Regions from separate parts of the Guyparkeria hydrothermalis genome, predicted to be linked through region 3. Evidence: predicted binding sites of a transcription regulator. Region 3 holds the regulator's gene; each other region holds the start of a gene.

Region 1 (4,207 bases), 1.1 Mb from region 3:
CTGATCCCCCCCCCTGCGGAACCCTTGGCGATCGGATCGAGGTCCTCGCCAGCGATCACGACCAGGTGATCGCCAGCTTCCGCCATGCTGAGCTTGATCGCTTCGTTGCCGCCGAGCAGCACTTGACCAGAGGCTCGCCTCGCTTGGCGTCCAGGCCGATCGCGCGCCTGCCGATGATCGCTTCGCCCCGCAAGCAGAGGAGTTCGACTCGCAGGGCCGTCTGCGGCCCGAGCCATACCGTGAGGCGACCGGCCCGCGCGAGGTGCGTTCCGACGAGCGTGAACTCGAAGCCATCATCGCCCGCAACACCGAACTGGCCCGCCGCCTGGCCGTCGACCTGTCCCGGGATCTCGTAAGCGTCAAACTGCTGGTGCCACTACCACCGGATTTCCCGGCGATGGGCGGGCAGACCCTGCGCCTGACGGCCGGCGCCGAAGTCCGCGAGGTGCCCACGCCCAACGGCGATACCCGACTGGACGTGATCGTCACCGGCATGTGCCTTTCCGGGTGCCACTACCCAATGCGTGGATCGGCGGGTTGAAGGGCGTCGACCTGATCGAGCAGTTCGACGACGATCCGGGTTTCTGGCAGGCGCTGGCCGACGGCGTGGCGCGCGTGCAGGTCGAGGAAGGCGAGTTGGTGCTCCGGGTCGCCGAATGACACTGATTGACATCAACAGGAGGCAAACCGGGTGAAGACCGCACTGATCACCGGCACCAACCGTGGCATTGGCCTGGAACTGACTCGCCAGCTCCTCGACGACGGCTGGCGAGTCCACGCCACCGCTCACCACCCGGTGGACTCGACCGAGCTCACTGAGCTAGCCGAACAGTTTCCGGCCACGCTGGAACGCCACGCACTCGACGTGGGTGATCCGACCGCCATCAATGCGCTCTCCCGCGAACTGGCGGACGAATCGATCGACTGGCTGATCAACAACGCCGGCATCTACAGCCCACGCGGTGCCGCCTTCGGCAACGTCGAAGACGTCGATGTCTGGCTGGAGGTGTTCCGCATCAACAGCGTCGCGCCGATGCTCGTGATGCAGGCGTTCGCCGAGCAGGTTGCCCGCAGTGAGGAGAAGAAGATCGGCATTCTTTCGAGCAAGGTCGGCTCGACGGGCGACAACGGCTCGGGCGGTGGTTACATCTACCGCTCCAGCAAGGCGGCGGTCAAGGCGGCGGTCAACGCGGTGATCACGAGCGCCTCGATCGACCTCGAACCCCGGGGCATCAACGTCGTCGCGCTCCATCCCGGCTCGGTATGGACCGACATGGGCGGCCCGCACGCCGAGATCACCACCGCCCAGAGCGCCGCCGGACTGCGCCACAACATGGCCGAGCTGAGCGAAGCCGACCGCGGGCGGTTCATCGACATCGACGGCACCACCATCCCCTGGTAAGCGGGCATTGTTTCCGCGAACGGGAATCGTTATCGTTTGCACGAACCGTAACGATTCACCGGGGGGGGGCGGCCATGCGACTGATGCACCACTGCGGAGCTGTTGGCGATCGGGTCGAGGTGCGCGCCAGCGATCAGGACCAGGTGATCGCCGACTTCCGCTACGACGAACTCGACCGCTTCATCGCCGAAGGCAAGCTGTCGGCCGCCGAGCTGTTCGACCGCAGCGAGACCGGTTGTGCGGCCCTGTGCCGACGGCTGGCACTACTTGCCTGCGCGCAGGCCTGCCGTCAGGGCATGACCTGCCTTGCCGTCGACTGCCCGCATCACCCGGCCTCCCGATCTTCGGCAACACCACCTCAACGAGGCACCCGCACGGCCGGGCCGTGATTCATCGTGGTGCGTTGCGGATGGCTGTCGCACCTTACTGGTGCATGAAGCGGCCGACGTACCCGGCAGACCCCTCGCCGATTCATGACCTGAATGACCGGCCACACAGCGGCGGCTCGTGACAGCCGCGCATAATCAGGCAGTTGCGGAACAAGGTCACGCCCCCGGGCCGAAACCGCAAACCACCGCACCCCGGTCATGCAAACCGGCACGGTTTCTGCTTTTCTTGCACCAAGTCGGGCATCAGCGGATCATGTCGGCAGTTCGCCGCGCGCACCGCGCCCGCCGCATTTCGAGATTCAACGTCTACCGGAGGATTCCATGTCCAACGCGACCAACAAAGTCATGACCATGATGGAAGAGCACGGCGTCAAGTTCGTCGACTTCCGCTTTACCGACACGCTGGGCAAGCAGCAGCACGTCACCTACCCGGCCAGCCACATCGACGAGGACACCTTCGAAGAAGGCGTCATGTTCGACGGCTCCTCGATCGCCGGCTGGAAGGGCATCAACGCATCGGACATGATCCTCATGCCGGACGCCGAGTCCGCCAACATCGACCCGTTCTCCGAAGAGCCGACCCTGATCGTCATCTGCGACATCATCGAGCCGGACACCATGCAGGGCTACAACCGTGACCCGCGCTCGGTCGCTCGTCGCGCCGAGGCCTACATCCAGTCCTCCGGCCTGGCCGACGTCGCCTTCTTCGGTCCGGAGAACGAGTTCTTCATCCTCGACGACGTTCGCTGGGGCTCGGACATGTCCGGCTCGTTCGTCAAGATCGACTCCAAGGAAGCCGCGTGGAATGCCGAACGCGTCTACGAAGACGGCAACATGGGCCACCGCCCGGGCGTCAAGGGGGGCTACTTCCCGGTACCGCCGGTCGACTCCCTGCACGACATCCGCCAGGCCATGTGCCTTGTGCTCGAGGAGATGGGCCAGAACGTCGAGGTACATCACCACGAAGTCGCAACCGCCGGCCAGTGCGAGATTGGCGTCGCGTTCAACACGCTGGTCAAGAAGGCCGACGAGGTCCAGGATCTCAAGTACGTGATCCACAACGTCGCGCACGCCTACGGCAAGACCGCCACCTTCATGCCCAAGCCGATCGTCGGCGACAACGGCTCCGGCATGCACGTCCACCAGTCCATGGGCAAGGACGGCAAGAACCTGTTCTCTGGTGACGGCTACGCGGGTCTGTCCGAAATGGCGCTCTACTACATTGGCGGCATCATCAAGCACGCCCGCGCACTGAACGCCTTCTGCAACCCGTCAACCAACAGCTACAAGCGTCTGGTTCCGGGCTTCGAAGCGCCGGTCAAGCTGGCATACTCCAGCCGTAACCGCTCGGCTTCCATCCGGATCCCGTTCGTCGCCAACCCGAAGGCGCGCCGCGTCGAGCTGCGCTTCCCGGACTCCACCGCCAACCCGTACCTCGCGTTCGCGGCAATGCTGATGGCCGGCATCGACGGCATCCAGAACAAGATCCACCCGGGCGAAGCGGCAAGCAAGAACCTCTACGACCTGCCGCCGGAAGAAGAGAAGGATATCCCGGAAGTGGCCTTCTCCCTGGACGAAGCCCTCAAGGCCCTGGACGAGGACCGCGAATTCCTCACCCGTGGCGACGTCTTCAGCGACGACCTGATCGACGCCTACATCGAGCTCAAGGGCGAGGAAGTCCAGCTGCTGCGGATGACCACGCACCCGGTCGAGTTCGACATGTACTACAGCGTGTAAGCCGCGCTGTAATCGCCGGGCCCGCCCGGCGACCGGAAATGACAACGCCCCGCTTTTGCGGGGCGTTTTTTGTGGGCAACGGAGCGACGAGAGCAAGACGAGGGTCAGTCTCCCGAATCCTTCAAGGACTTGCAGTCCTCCGTGGGCACACCGTCAGGGCCGAGCTTTTCCTTCAACTTCTCCCGAAACTCCCGAATCTGCTCCCGTGCCTCCGCTTCGCTCACGCCGTAGCGCCGCTGGATCTTGCCGATCAGTTCCTGCTTCTTCCCTTCGATCACGGCAAACTCGTCGCCCGTGATACGACCCCAGTATTCCTCGGCACAACCAACGAACGATCGCCAGTTGCCCTCAATGTGTTCCCACTTCATATGGAACTCCTGCGCCTTTTTGCCCTCTTGATTGTAGGCAATAAAAAGAGAGCTGCCGAGATGAAGGGCATTCACTCAGGAACCCGAACTGAATCAATCTCATTACAACGGACACATACCCACGTGAATAGAGAAGCGAACATACAACCCGAGGCCCTTTTTCGCGCACTGGGCGACTCCACACGGCTGCGAAGCCTGATGCTGTTACTGCGGGAGGGTGAGCTGTGTGTCTGCGAACTGACCATGTCGCTCGACCTGAGTCAGCCCAAGATCTCCCGGCACCTTGCCCACCTGCGCGAGGCGGGCATCGC
Region 2 (4,207 bases), 900 kb from region 3:
GGGCCTCGGTCTGACGGTCGCCCCCTGGGTGCAGGTCGACTCGGTGCGCGACATCGTTCAGGGCGTGGCGCATCTCGGCGGTGCATCAATCCTCAAGACGCGTCGCTTCGGTTACGACGGCAAGGGCCAGGTACGGTTGGCCGATCCTGCCCATGCCGCCCACGAGGGCGGGCCGGGCAACCCCGGCGAGGCGGCCTCGGCCTGGGAGGCGCTCGGCGGCGTGCCGGCGGTGCTGGAGAAGATGCAGCACTTCGAGCGCGAGGTCTCGATCGTCGCCCTGCGCAGCCGCAGTGGCGAGCAACGCGTCTACCCGCTGGTAACCAACGTCCACCATCACGGCATTCTCTGGCAGACCACCGCCCACCGGGGCGATCCGCTGCAGGCCGAAGCCGAGCGTGCGGCGAAGCGGGTAATGGAGAAGCTCGACTACGTCGGCGTGCTGACGATCGAGTTCTTCGTCGTCGACGGACGGCTGGTGATCAACGAAATGGCGCCGCGCGTGCACAACAGTGGGCATTGGAGTCTCGGCGGGGCCTGCACCTCGCAGTTCGAGAATCATGTCCGTGCCCTGCTGGGCTGGCCGCTGGGCGATACCGACCCGCTGGGCGAAGTCGCCATGCTTAACCTGGTCGGGCGCCTACCGGACCCGGAGGCCGTGCTGGCCGTGCCGGGTACCAGCTGGCACGATTACGGCAAGACGCCGCGAGCGGGGCGGAAGCTCGGTCACGTGACCGTCACCGCGCCGGATGCCAATTCGCTCGAGTCGCGCCTCGATCAACTCCGGGGCCTGATCACGCCGCCCGGCGACTGAGCCCGTCTTACTCGTCGAGGGAGGGAATCATGCCCGACGTCACCGGATGGAACCCCCGCCTGCTGGCTTTGCCGCTGGGCCTGGTCGCGCTGATCGGCGTGGCCCTGCCGGGCTCGGCCGCCAAGGTCTACCAGTACACCAACAGTGCCGGCGAGACGGTATTCACCGACGAGCCGGTGGCCGGCGCCAAGGTGCACGAAGTCGAATCGGCGCCCGTCATTCCGATGGAGCCGGTCGAGCTGCCCGAATCGTCGCCGGCCGACGCGCCGGAGCAGACGGCCCCCGAGACGACCCCGTCGACCGGGGCGGCTCCTTCGACCCCGGATGCCGGTGCCCCCAACCAGCCTGCGCCCGAGCCGACGGCCTACCAGCGCTTCGAGATCGTCGAGCCCGTCGACGGCGAGGTGGCCAGTCGCCCTCACAACAGCATCACGATCGCGCTTGCCATCGAGCCCGCGCTGCAGCGGGACGACCGGGTGTTCATCCTGGTCGATGGCCAGCCGCGTATCCAGGACTCCAGCGGTCGGCGTCACCTGATCAACGGTCTTGCCTCGGGGCGCCACCAGCTGATCGCCCAGATCCGCCGCGACGGCGAGGTGCTCCGTGAGAGCGCAGCGGTGACGTTCTCGTTGGTCACGTCTGCACAATAACGGAGCGTTGGGCTATCTTCATGCACTAAGTGGGTGCGTTTAGCGCGTTCGTCTGAGTCGTTGCCCCGCCTCGGCGCTTGTCCAGCCCCGTCCCGGCGCGTTTTCTCCGTTTCCGTGCCGTGTCGTCCGGCCGGGCACGCTAATTGCACCAAAATAGCCACCCGCCCGGCAGGAGCGTCCTGCCGGCCGCCCGAGCCCGGTGGAGCAGTGCATGAACCCGAGAACCGAGCCCCGCCTTGCCGACACACTCAACACCGCGATCGTGGTGCTCGACGAGCGCAACCGGCCGATCTATCTCAATTCGGCGGCGGAGCAGTTCCTCGGCACCAGTTATACCGCGGCGCTGAAGTCTGGGTTCGACGCGGTCTTCGAGGCCAATCCCCTGCTGGTCGACACGATCCGTGAGGCGCTGTCCACCAGCCAGGTGATGACGTTGCGCGAAGTGGAGCTGGTGCTCGCGCACGAGCTGGTCCGGATCGCCGACTGCGCCATCACGCCGCGGCCTGACTACCCCCGTGCCCGGGTGATGCTCGAGCTCAACGACATCGAACGTCACCTGCGCATCTCGCGCGATGCGCGCATCAATTCCCTGCAGATGACCACCCGCCAGATGATGCGCGGGCTGGCCCACGAGCTGAAGAACCCGCTCGGGGGCGTACGGGGCGCCGCCCAGTTGCTCGAACGTGAGCTGCCCGATGAGCGCCTGACCGAGTACACCCGCATCATCCTGCAGGAGACCGACCGCCTGCGCGGACTGATCGATCGCATGCTGGGGCCGATCGACCGGCCCAATTTCGAATGGGTCAACGTCCACGAGCCGCTTGAGCAGGTGCGACAACTGCTGCGCATCGAGGCGGGTGACCGACCGCTCGACTGGAAGCTCGACTACGACCCCAGCCTGCCCGACGTATGGGCCGACCGCGACCAGCTGGTCCAGGTGCTGCTCAACCTCGCCCGCAATGCGGTCCAGGCGATGCGCGAGGGCGAGACCCCCAACCCCCGCCTGACATTCCGCACCCGCGTGCTGCGCCAGTTCACCATCCACGGCAAGCGTCACCGCCTGGCGGTGCGCATCGATGTCGAGGACAACGGGCCGGGTGTGCCCGACGAGCTAGTCGAGACCCTGTTCCTGCCGATGGTCAGCGGCCGGGCGGGCGGCAGCGGTCTTGGCTTGTCGCTGGCCCAGACCATCGCCGAACGCCACCAGGGCATGATCGAGTTCGTGCCCAAGCGCCGGCTCACGCGTTTTTCCCTGATTCTGCCGATCCACCCCGATGATGATTCGCCGGGTTCGGTGTCATCCGATTCTTCGAACGAGTAGACCTGCCATGCAAGCCGTTGCCGACAAGCCGACCGCGCCCCGCCTGTGGGTGATTGATGACGACCAGGCCATCCGCTGGGTGCTGGAGCGCGCCCTGGCCACCACCGACTTCGACGTCGAATCCTTCGACGAGGTGGCCGGCGCGCAGTCGCGTCTCGACCGGGGCGAAGCGCCCGACGTGATCTTCTCCGACATCCGCATGCCGGGCGAGGACGGCCTGAGCTTCCTCACCCGGCTGGCCGTCGAGCATCCGGAGATCCCGGTGGTGATCATGACGGCCCACTCGGACCTCGAGAGCGCGGTCGGGGCGTTCGAGAAGGGCGCCTTTGATTACCTGGCCAAGCCGTTCGACATCGACGAGGCGGTGCGGTTGGCCGAGCGGGCCTATGATGCCTCGCGGGAGCGGGCGCAGCAGGCCGCCGTGCCCGAGGAGGCTGAATCGGGCTCGGAGCTGATCGGCAACGCGCCGGCCATGCAGGAGATCTTCCGCGCCATCGGCCGGCTGGCACGTTCGTCGGTCACCGTGCTGATCAACGGCGAGTCCGGCACCGGCAAGGAACTGGTGGCCCGGGCCCTGCACCGTCACAGCCAGCGTCGTGATGGGCCGTTCGTCGCGCTCAACACGGCGGCCATCCCCAAGGATCTGCTGGAATCGGAGCTGTTCGGCCACGAGAAGGGCGCGTTCACCGGCGCGGCCACGCAGCGGCGGGGGCGCTTCGAGCAGGCCCAGGGCGGCACGCTGTTCCTCGACGAGATCGGCGATATGCCGCTAGAGCTGCAGACCCGCCTGCTGCGGGTGCTCTCCGACGGCCATTTCTATCGGGTCGGAGGCACCTCGCTGATCCAGAGCGACGTGCGCGTGATCGCCGCGACCCACCAGCGCCTCGAGGACCTGGTCAAGGAAGGGCGTTTCCGCGAGGACCTCTATCACCGCCTGAACGTTATCCGCCTGAAGCTGCCTTCCCTGCGCGAGCGGGTCGAGGACATTCCGCAGCTGATGCGCTTCTTCCTCGCCCGGGCCGCCGAAGAGCTGGGTGTGCCGGTCAAGGCCCTCACCCGCGCGGCCGAGGCCCGCCTGTGCGAGTACCCCTGGCCGGGCAACGTCCGCGAACTGGAGAACATCGCCCGCTGGCTAACGGTGATGGCGCCGGGCAACGAGATCGGCCTGGACGACCTGCCCGACACGGTACGCCAGGGCGGGGCCGGCGAGACCGGCGGCGAGGGCGACGACCAATTGCTGTCGCGCTGGACCAGCGACCTGTCGCGCTGGGCCGAAGCGCGCCTGAAGGCCGGCGACGAGGATCTGCTGGCCACCGCCGGCCCCGCCTTCGAACGCACCCTGCTGCAGGCAGCACTTGCCTACACCGGCGGCCACAAGCAGAAGGCCGCCGCCCTGATCGGCTGGGGCCGCAATACCGTCACCCG
Region 3 (4,207 bases):
ACACGCCGCCCTGGACGATCGACGCCGCGCGCGGCACTCTGCTCGACGGAGGCAAGAGCATCCGATTGGATGGCTCGGTGGTTGCCGCACGCGCGCCCCATCAGGACCGTGGTCGGCTGGAGCTGCGCACCGACCGGCTCTGGGTCTACCCCGAGCGCTACGTGGCCCGAACCGACCTCCCCAGCACGCTGCAGGAGTTGGGGGCATCCGGCGAGCGCCGTTGGACCAGCAAGTCCGACGCTTTCCACCTCGACTGGGACGAGCGGATCTTGACGCAATCCGACCGGATACGGGATCGGATCGAACCGCAGGCACAGCGCCAGTGAGCGCATCCGCACAGACACGACGCGCAGACAGGAAATACATCATGGCGATCATTCCGAATTCGACTTCTCGCTTGCAGGCAGCCGCTCTTCTTCCGGCCTTTTGCCTTTCGCTGGCCATGGCCGGGGCCACCTCACCGGCATTCGCCGCCAAGGCGGACCGCAACAAGCCGATCAAGGTGCAAGCGGACAAGAAGGTGACCAAGTATCAGGAAGGCACCAGCGTGTATACCGGTGACGTGGTCATCGATCAGGGCAGCCTGCATGCCACCGGCCAACGAGCCACCCTGTATCTCGAAGACGGCCAGCTGGTGCGCGCCGTGCTCGAAGGGCACCCCGCGACCTTCCGCGAGCGCGACGAACAGGGCAACCTGGTCGAGGGCAAGGCCAACGAGGCCGACTACCGCACCGCCAACGGCAATGTGATTCTTACTGGCGATGCCTGGCTGAAGCGCACCGGCGACGAGATCCGCTCTGATCGCATCACCTACGACCTCGACACCGAGGTGGTCGAAGCCGGCGAAAGCGATGGCGGTGCCCGCGTCGAGATGACACTGCAGCCACGCAACCGCGACGAGAAAGGGGACTAAGCGCTCATGCCGCGAACCACCCGCCACGCCCCGCTGCTGGAAGCGCGCACCCTGTCGAAGAGCTATGGCTCGCGGCCGGTGGTGCGTGATGTCTCGCTGCACGTGGAAGCCGGCGAGATCGTCGGCCTGTTGGGCCCCAACGGGGCCGGCAAGACCACCAGCTTCTACATGATCGTCGGCCTGGTACCAGTCGACCAGGGGGGCGTGTTTCTCGACGGCCGGGACATCACGCACACGCCGATCGACCGCCGGGCCCATCTTGGGCTCGGTTACCTGCCGCAGGAACCCTCCGTCTTCCGCAAGCTGACCGTGCGTGAGAACATCCTGGCCATCCTCGAGCTGCGCCGCGAACTTACGCGAAACGGGCGGCGACGGGCACTCGAGGAGCTACTCGAAGAACTCAACGTGACCCACATCGCCGATTCCAAGGGCCAGGCCCTCTCGGGTGGCGAGCGTCGCCGCGTGGAGATCGCCCGGGCGCTGGCGGCCAACCCGCGCGCCATGCTCCTCGACGAGCCGTTCGCGGGCATCGACCCCATCTCGGTGATCGACATCCAGCGCATCATCGAGCATCTGCGCGACCGGGGGATCGGCGTGCTGATCACGGATCACAACGTCCGCGAAACGCTCGGCGTCTGCAAGCGAGCCTACATCGTCTCCGACGGCGAAATACTGGCGCACGGCAGTGCCGACGAGCTGCTCGCCAACAAGTCGGTCCGCGATGTCTATCTCGGTCACGACTTCACCCTCTAGGCCCCGGATCCGGTGCGGGAACCGTTGGCACAACCGGGTGACATTCCGCTAAACTGACTCTCATGCAAATTGCATGCTCACCCCGTTTTCAGCCCCTCTCCTGCGGGCCGACATCCCATGTTCCGCAAGGCGCCCGACGTGCGCCGATGCCGGCAATGGATCTCGCCGGAGGTGACTCGTGGCAGGCATGAAGGCCGGACTCGAACTGCGGCTGGGCCAGTCGCTGGCAATGACGCCGCAGTTGCAGCAGTCGATCCGTCTGCTGCAATTGTCCACGCTCGAATTGAGCCTCGAGATCCAACAGGCGCTGGACACCAACCCCCTGCTCGAAGTGGCCGAGGATGATCGGGGCGAGGAAGAGTCCGCCGAGACGCAGTCCACCGAGGATCAGGACCCCGGCGCCCAGGCCGGCGAGGAACTGCTCGAGGATCGCAAGGACAAGTCGGCGGACGAGGACCTGGTGGTCGACTCGTCATGGGACGACTACTACGAATCCGACGGTGCCACTGCGCTGAGCAGCAGCGCACCGAGCGAGGACTACGACCCCTTCGCCACGCAATCCACCGGCGAGGACAACCTGCGAGATCACCTGCTCAGCCAGGTCCACCTCGCGTCGCTATCCGAATCCGACCGTCGCGTCGCCACCGCTCTGATCGAATCGATCGAGCCAACGGGCTACCTCGAAGAATCGCTCGACGAGATCGTCGCCCTTTTGCAGGACGAACTGCCGGAGCTCGACATCGAAGAGGCCGAGGCCACTCTGCACTACATCCAGCAGCTCGATCCGGTCGGCGTCGGTGCCCGGTCGCTGGCCGAATGTCTCACCATTCAGATTGATCAGAAATACGCGGACGACCCGGCGGCAGCCGATGCCCGGGCCGTGCTCGACGGCGACTGGCTCGAGGCAATCGCCCGGCGGGAACTGCCGCATGTCACCAAGGGGCTCGGCATCAGCCGCGAGCGACTCGAAGCCGCGCTGCGACTGATCCAGGTCCTCGATCCCCGCCCGGGGTTGTCCATCAGTGAGACGACAGCCGACTACATCCGGCCGGACGTGATCGTCACGCACCGTGAGGACGGCTGGCACGTCGACCTCAACCCCGAGATCGCGCCGCGGCTTCGTGTCAATCAGACCTATGCCAGCCTGATCGACCGTTCCAGCCGCGGCAAGGACGCGACCTACATCCGCAACCACCTTCAGGAAGCGCGCTGGTTCATCAAGAGCCTGCGCAGCCGCAACGAATCGCTATTGAACGTCGCCCGCGAGATCGTTCGCCGGCAGATGGACTTCTTCGAGCAGGGCGAGATCGCGATGAAGCCGATGGTACTGCGCGAGATTGCCGAAGCGCTCGACCTGCACGAATCCACGGTCAGCCGCGTGACGACGAACAAGTACATGCTCACGCCCCGCGGGGTGTTCGAATTCAAGTACTTCTTCTCCAGCCACGTCGGCACGAGTGACGGCGGTGAGTGCTCGGCCACTGCCATACGGGCACGAATCAAGAAGCTAGTCGAGGAAGAAAATCCCAAGAAGCCCTTGAGCGACGCCAAGATTGCGACCATGCTTGGAGACGAGGGGATCGACGTCGCTCGACGCACGATCGCCAAGTACCGGGAAGCGATGGGGATCGCTTCCTCAACCGACCGTAAGCGGTTGATATAGATACCATATAAAGGAGTCGTCTATGCAGATTGACATCACCGGTCATCACGTCGATGTTACCGAGGCCCTCAAGGCCCACGTCCACGACAAGTTCACTCGGCTGGAGCGGCACTTCGACAAGCTGGTAGACATCCACGTGATTCTCACCGTGGAGCGCAAAGAGGCCCAGAAGGCCGAAGCCAACCTCCACGTCAGCGGCCAGGACATGCACGCCGAAGCGGTCACCGATGACATGTACGCGTCCATCGACGCCATGGTGAACAAGCTGGATCGGCAGATCGTCAAGCACAAAGAAAAACTCACCAGCCACCGCTGACCCTTCGCGGGGAGCGATACCAGACTCTCCGCGATACGCCGGGCGACGGCCCACGGCATGACCGTCGCCTGGCAGGAGCCACGAGGTCGGTGTTGCACCACGAATACAACAAGCTATGATGCGCCCCGACTCGACCATTCCCGCCCCGACCCGCGAGCGATCCTCGCGGCAAGTCGACCGACAGGGTGCTTAATGAATACTGCCGAGCTGTTTCCGATCCACCACATCCGGATCGACGAGCTGTACCAGAGCCGCAAGCGAGTACTTGAAGTGCTCTCCGGCCTGCTTGCGGACGACGAACTCGGTGGCCAGCAGGCCACGCAAATCTTCGAGGCCCTGGTGGCCCGCGAACGACTCGGCTGCACCGCGATCGGTCACGGCATCGCGGTCCCCCACGGCCGCGTCGACGACATTCTCACGCCCCGGGGGGCCGTGGTTCGCCTGCGCGAAGGGGTCGACTTTGGTGCGCCGGACGGGGCACCCGTCACGCTGGTCATTGGCCTGGTCATCCCGGAAGACTGCCCCGAGCAGCACCTGGAGATCCTCGGCCGGTTGGCGCGAC
Region 4 (4,207 bases), 700 kb from region 3:
GCCTGCTGGCGGCGGGTGAGTTCGATCGGAACGTAGATGCGCCACGGCGAGCTGCCGTGGCAGCTTACCTTGACGGTCTGCCGCCCGCGGTTGAGGTTGAGCGGCCGGCCTTCGTTGATTTCCAGTGCCTGGTCGCAGACGCTCAGCCGCAGGCGGGGGTCGAGCCGGTCAGCGCGCAGGGTGAGGTTGCCCCGGTCACCGCCCTGTCGATCCAGATATCGGTCCATGGCGGAGGCAACCTGCGCCTGGACGCTGGCAGGCGCCGCGGGGGCTGCCGCCGTGGCCTGGGCGGCAGCCAGCAGCGCGGCGGCCGTCACCAGCACAAGCGCGAGGAGACTCGCCGCACGCCGATCCGGTTCGCGCCTTGGCATTGCATCGTTGGGAGAGGGTAACTGGGTCATGAGAAATGGGTCATGGGAAAGCGGCAGCATGAACGGGTTGGATTACGCCGCTGGATCTTGCATTTACCATGCCACCGCGCCCGCATGCGGCGACCGGCACGCAAGCGGTGTGTGTCTGCGCTACCATGCCCTGACAGTCGGTCCGCCTACCGAAAACAGGCAGGAATGGGCGGGGTCCCAGCCTCTCTCCCGGTGGGCTAAAGATTGTCTCCCCGGGGCCGATACGACGTCTGGAAAATACAAGAATCAGCCAGCCCACCAATGCCACCAAGGCAGGACAAGTCGTGAAAAGCAACGTGATGTCATCAGTCGATTCCCGCACCCAGCTCGCCGGCCGCAACCGACTCGAGCTTTTGGTGTTCGGATTGGGCACGGATCAGCGCTTCGGGATCAACGTCTTCAAGGTGCGTGAAGTCATCCGCTGCCCGAAACTGACCGACGTGCCTCACTCGGACAGCTCCATCCGGGGTATTGCCGACGTTCGCGGTCACACCATCACCGTCATCGATCTGTCGGAGGCCATCGGCAAGGGGCGGATGACCGAAGAGCAGGTGCAGGACGCGTTCGTCATCATTACCGAGTACAACCGCGCGGTGCAGGGCTTTCTGGTCCACTCGGTCGACCGCATCGTCAATCTGTCGTGGAAGGAGGTGCTCACCCCGCCGAGCGGCACCAACAACTCCAATTTCCTGACGGCCGTAGCGCGCATCGACAAGCAGCTGGTGGAGATCATCGACGTCGAGCAGATCTTCGCTCGTGTCGTCGGCGTGGCCGAGACCGTGTCGGACGAGGTGATCGGTCAGTTCGGCGAGATCGCCAAGGGCAGCGACCTGGTGCTGGTCGTCGATGACTCGGTCGTGGCCCGCAAGCAGGTCGAGAGCACGCTGGAGCAGATGCACCTGCACCCGGTGGTCACGAAGAACGGGCAGGAAGCGATCGACACCCTGCGTCGCTGGAAGGAGAAGCAGCCGGAGCAGCTCGAACGGTTGGCCATGGTCGTCTCGGACATCGAGATGCCGACGATGGACGGCTATACCCTGACGTCGCTGATCCGCCAGGACCCGAAGCTCAAGAGCCTCTACGTGATCCTGCACTCCTCGCTCTCGGGTGTGTTCAACGAAAACATGGTCAAGCAGGTGGGTGCTGATCGCTTCATCCCGAAATTCCATCCGGACGATCTCGCCCGCGTCGTGGGCGAGGCGCTCACGCACCATGAGGTGCATCACGCTGTGGACGAGGCTTGACCGCGGGCATGAAGGCCGAAACCTTCGCCCGATTCACCGCCTTTCTCGAGCAGCACAGCGGAATACTGCTGAGCCCGGACAAGCAGTACCTGGTGGAAACGCGGCTCTCACGAGTGGCGCGTGCGCAGGGGCATGCGTCGGTGGAAGGGTTGATCGAGACGCTTCTCTCCCGTCGCGATCGCACCCTGGCGCGCGACGTGGTCGATGCGATGACCACCAACGAGACGCTCTGGTTTCGTGATGGCTACCCCTTCGCGGCCCTGGAAAAGAAGTTCTTCCCCGAGGCCGTTTCGGCCAAGAAATCGAGCTATCGCATCTGGTCGGCTGCCTGTTCCACCGGGCAGGAGGCCTTCTCGATCAGCATCACCGCCGAGGAACAGCGGGTGCCCTTCAATCTCGAGATCGTGGGCACGGATATCTCCGAGGCGGTGGTCGAGAAGGCGCGCAAGGGCGTGTTCGATGACCTGTCGCTGGGGCGCGGGCTCTCGCCGGAGCGCAAGCGTCAATATTTCGTCAAGACGGGCGAAGGCTGGAAGATCTCTCCGCAGGTCAGTCGCCGGGTGCTGTTCCGTCAGGGCAATCTGCTCGAACTGCGCCCGGAGGTCCGGCGCTACGATCTGGTGTTCTGCCGCAACGTGCTTATCTACTTCTCGCGCGAGACCAAGGCCAAGATCATCAACCGCATTGCCGACACACTTGTGCCGGGCGGTTACCTGCTCCTGGGCGCGTCGGAATCCCTTACCCAACTCAGCGACCGCTTCACGGCAGAGCGCCTGCCGACCGGTGGCACCGCCTACCGGCTCAAGGACTGACCGAGCCACCTTTCCGAGCTCGTTCGGCTCGGCCCTACCGAAAAGCTGGCACGCTTATCGCATAAGCCCTCGGCACTGACGCTGTGTCGAGGGTTTTTTTCGATGTCGATCATCAACGACCGCCTGTTTGGCATTCACGACGATGCGCTGAAGCTCCAGGAGCGCAGCCTGAAGATGCGTGCCGAGAACATCGCCAATGCCGATACCCCGGGGTACAAGGCCCGGGTGATGTCGTTCGACCGCGCGATGGAGGCTGCATTGCAGTCCAAGTCCGCTCCCGGGGCCGCCGGGCAGCTGGCGACCAGTGATCCGCGGCAGCTGGGCGGCACCTCGTCCTCGTCGATCCGCGAGGGGTTCTCGGTGCCGGACCAGCCAGCGCTGGACGGCAACACGGTCGATCTGGACAAGGAACGCGTCGGCTACACGCAGGATGCGATCGGCTATCAGACCACGCTCTCGTTTCTCAGCAGCCGGATTTCCGGCATCAAGAAGGCCCTGGGCGGACAGTGATCCGCCGGGCGAATCCCACTTTTGGAGTCAAGACAGGTGAATCATGAGCTTGTATGACGTTTTCAGCATCTCGTCGTCTGCCATGGCGGCGCAGTCGACCCGCCTCAACACGACCGCCTCCAACCTGGCCAATGCCAACGTGGACGCCTCGTCACCCGAAGAGGCGTACCGGGCGCGCCAGCCGGTATTCCAGACGGTACTCGAGGCCAACGGCGGCCGCGGCGTGAAGGTGGCCGGCATAACGGAGTCCCAGGCGCAGCCGGTGCAGAAGCACGACCCGGGCAACCCGCTCGCCGACGAGAACGGCTATGTCTACGGCTCGAACGTCAACCCCGTCGAGGAGATGGTCAACATGCTCTCCGCCTCGCGGACCTACCAGACCAACGTGCAGGTAATGGACACCACCAAGCAGCTGGCAATGCGCACGCTTCAGCTTGGCCAGGGCCAATAAGCGCGTAGCACCGCAGGGGATATGACATGGCCAGTTCCGTAAACAGCGATATCTATGCCGGCCTTGGGCTCGCCTCTGCGAAGGGCAGCAAGGGCGAGAACAAGCAGAGCCTCGACCAGACGGACTTCCTGAAACTGCTGACCACGCAGATGCAGAACCAGGATCCGATGAAGCCCATGGACAATACCCAGTTCGTGGCCCAGATGGCGCAATTCAGTTCGCTGCAGGGCATTCAGGATCTGAACGAGACCGTCTCGGGATTCCAGTCGTCCGTGCAGTCCAACCAGGTGATGCAGGCCTCCTCACTGGTGGGCAAGGCGGCCATCGTCAAGGGCGATACCGCGCAGCTCTACCACATGACCCAGGCGGACGGCAGCAAGGCTCCGTCGGGGATCCTCGGCGCAGTGGACGTGCCGACGGGTGCATCCGAGGTGAGAGTGGACATCACCAACGCCACCGGGCAGGTCGTACGGACGATCGATGTGCCGGCAGAAGGCTCCGACCGGGCGACCTTTTCCTGGGATGGCCGGTTAAAGGATGGGCGCATGGCGCCCGAGGGAAATTACACGGTGAATGCGAGCGCCACGGTCGACGGCAAGGGGCAGGCACCCCAGACCTACGTCGGGGCGGTCATCAGCAGTGTGGGCGTGACCAAGAATGGTCCGGAGTTGAATCTCGATGGTTTGTCGTCGGTCAAGCTGTCGGATATCGTTGAAATCATTAATTAAACCGGAGGACGCAGCATGTCGTTCAACACCTCCATTAGCGGCCTGAACGCCGCGCAGAAAG

What was found. Region 3 encodes sigma-54, which starts transcription at its own class of promoters, with help from an activator protein. Its sites were predicted from a motif close to TGGCANGNTNCNTGCTT; they were not measured.
Region 1: the regulator sigma-54 is predicted to act here: its motif matches at 1,998-2,014, upstream of glnA (glutamate--ammonia ligase).
Region 2: the regulator sigma-54 is predicted to act here: its motif matches at 1,594-1,610, upstream of glnL (nitrogen regulation protein NR(II)).
Region 4: the regulator sigma-54 is predicted to act here: its motif matches at 2,504-2,520, upstream of flgB (flagellar basal body rod protein FlgB).

The regions. Positions count from the first base shown of each region.
Region 1 is NZ_JAJSED010000001.1:1,938,267-1,942,473, reverse strand. Features, by position in the region: gene LV476_RS09050 (hypothetical protein) at 263-541, shown strand; gene LV476_RS11240 (hypothetical protein) at 538-660, shown strand; gene LV476_RS09045 (SDR family oxidoreductase) at 692-1,402, shown strand; gene LV476_RS09040 (hypothetical protein) at 1,477-1,791, shown strand; gene glnA (glutamate--ammonia ligase) at 2,137-3,528, shown strand; gene LV476_RS09030 (CsbD family protein) at 3,633-3,896, opposite strand; gene LV476_RS09025 (metalloregulator ArsR/SmtB family transcription factor) at 4,020-4,207, shown strand, end outside.
Region 2 is NZ_JAJSED010000001.1:1,693,637-1,697,843, reverse strand. Features, by position in the region: gene LV476_RS07870 (5-(carboxyamino)imidazole ribonucleotide synthase) at 1-811, shown strand, start outside; gene LV476_RS07865 (hypothetical protein) at 841-1,461, shown strand; gene glnL (nitrogen regulation protein NR(II)) at 1,673-2,782, shown strand; gene ntrC (nitrogen regulation protein NR(I)) at 2,790-4,207, shown strand, end outside.
Region 3 is NZ_JAJSED010000001.1:796,493-800,699, forward strand. Features, by position in the region: gene lptC (LPS export ABC transporter periplasmic protein LptC) at 1-326, shown strand, start outside; gene lptA (lipopolysaccharide transport periplasmic protein LptA) at 368-913, shown strand; gene lptB (LPS export ABC transporter ATP-binding protein) at 920-1,666, shown strand; gene LV476_RS03695 (RNA polymerase factor sigma-54) at 1,854-3,329, shown strand; gene hpf (ribosome hibernation-promoting factor, HPF/YfiA family) at 3,352-3,645, shown strand; gene LV476_RS03705 (PTS sugar transporter subunit IIA) at 3,838-4,207, shown strand, end outside.
Region 4 is NZ_JAJSED010000001.1:98,008-102,214, forward strand. Features, by position in the region: gene flgA (flagellar basal body P-ring formation chaperone FlgA) at 1-371, opposite strand, end outside; gene LV476_RS00495 (chemotaxis protein) at 686-1,645, shown strand; gene LV476_RS00500 (CheR family methyltransferase) at 1,654-2,457, shown strand; gene flgB (flagellar basal body rod protein FlgB) at 2,560-2,967, shown strand; gene flgC (flagellar basal body rod protein FlgC) at 3,011-3,418, shown strand; gene LV476_RS00515 (flagellar hook assembly protein FlgD) at 3,445-4,146, shown strand; gene flgE (flagellar hook protein FlgE) at 4,162-4,207, shown strand, end outside.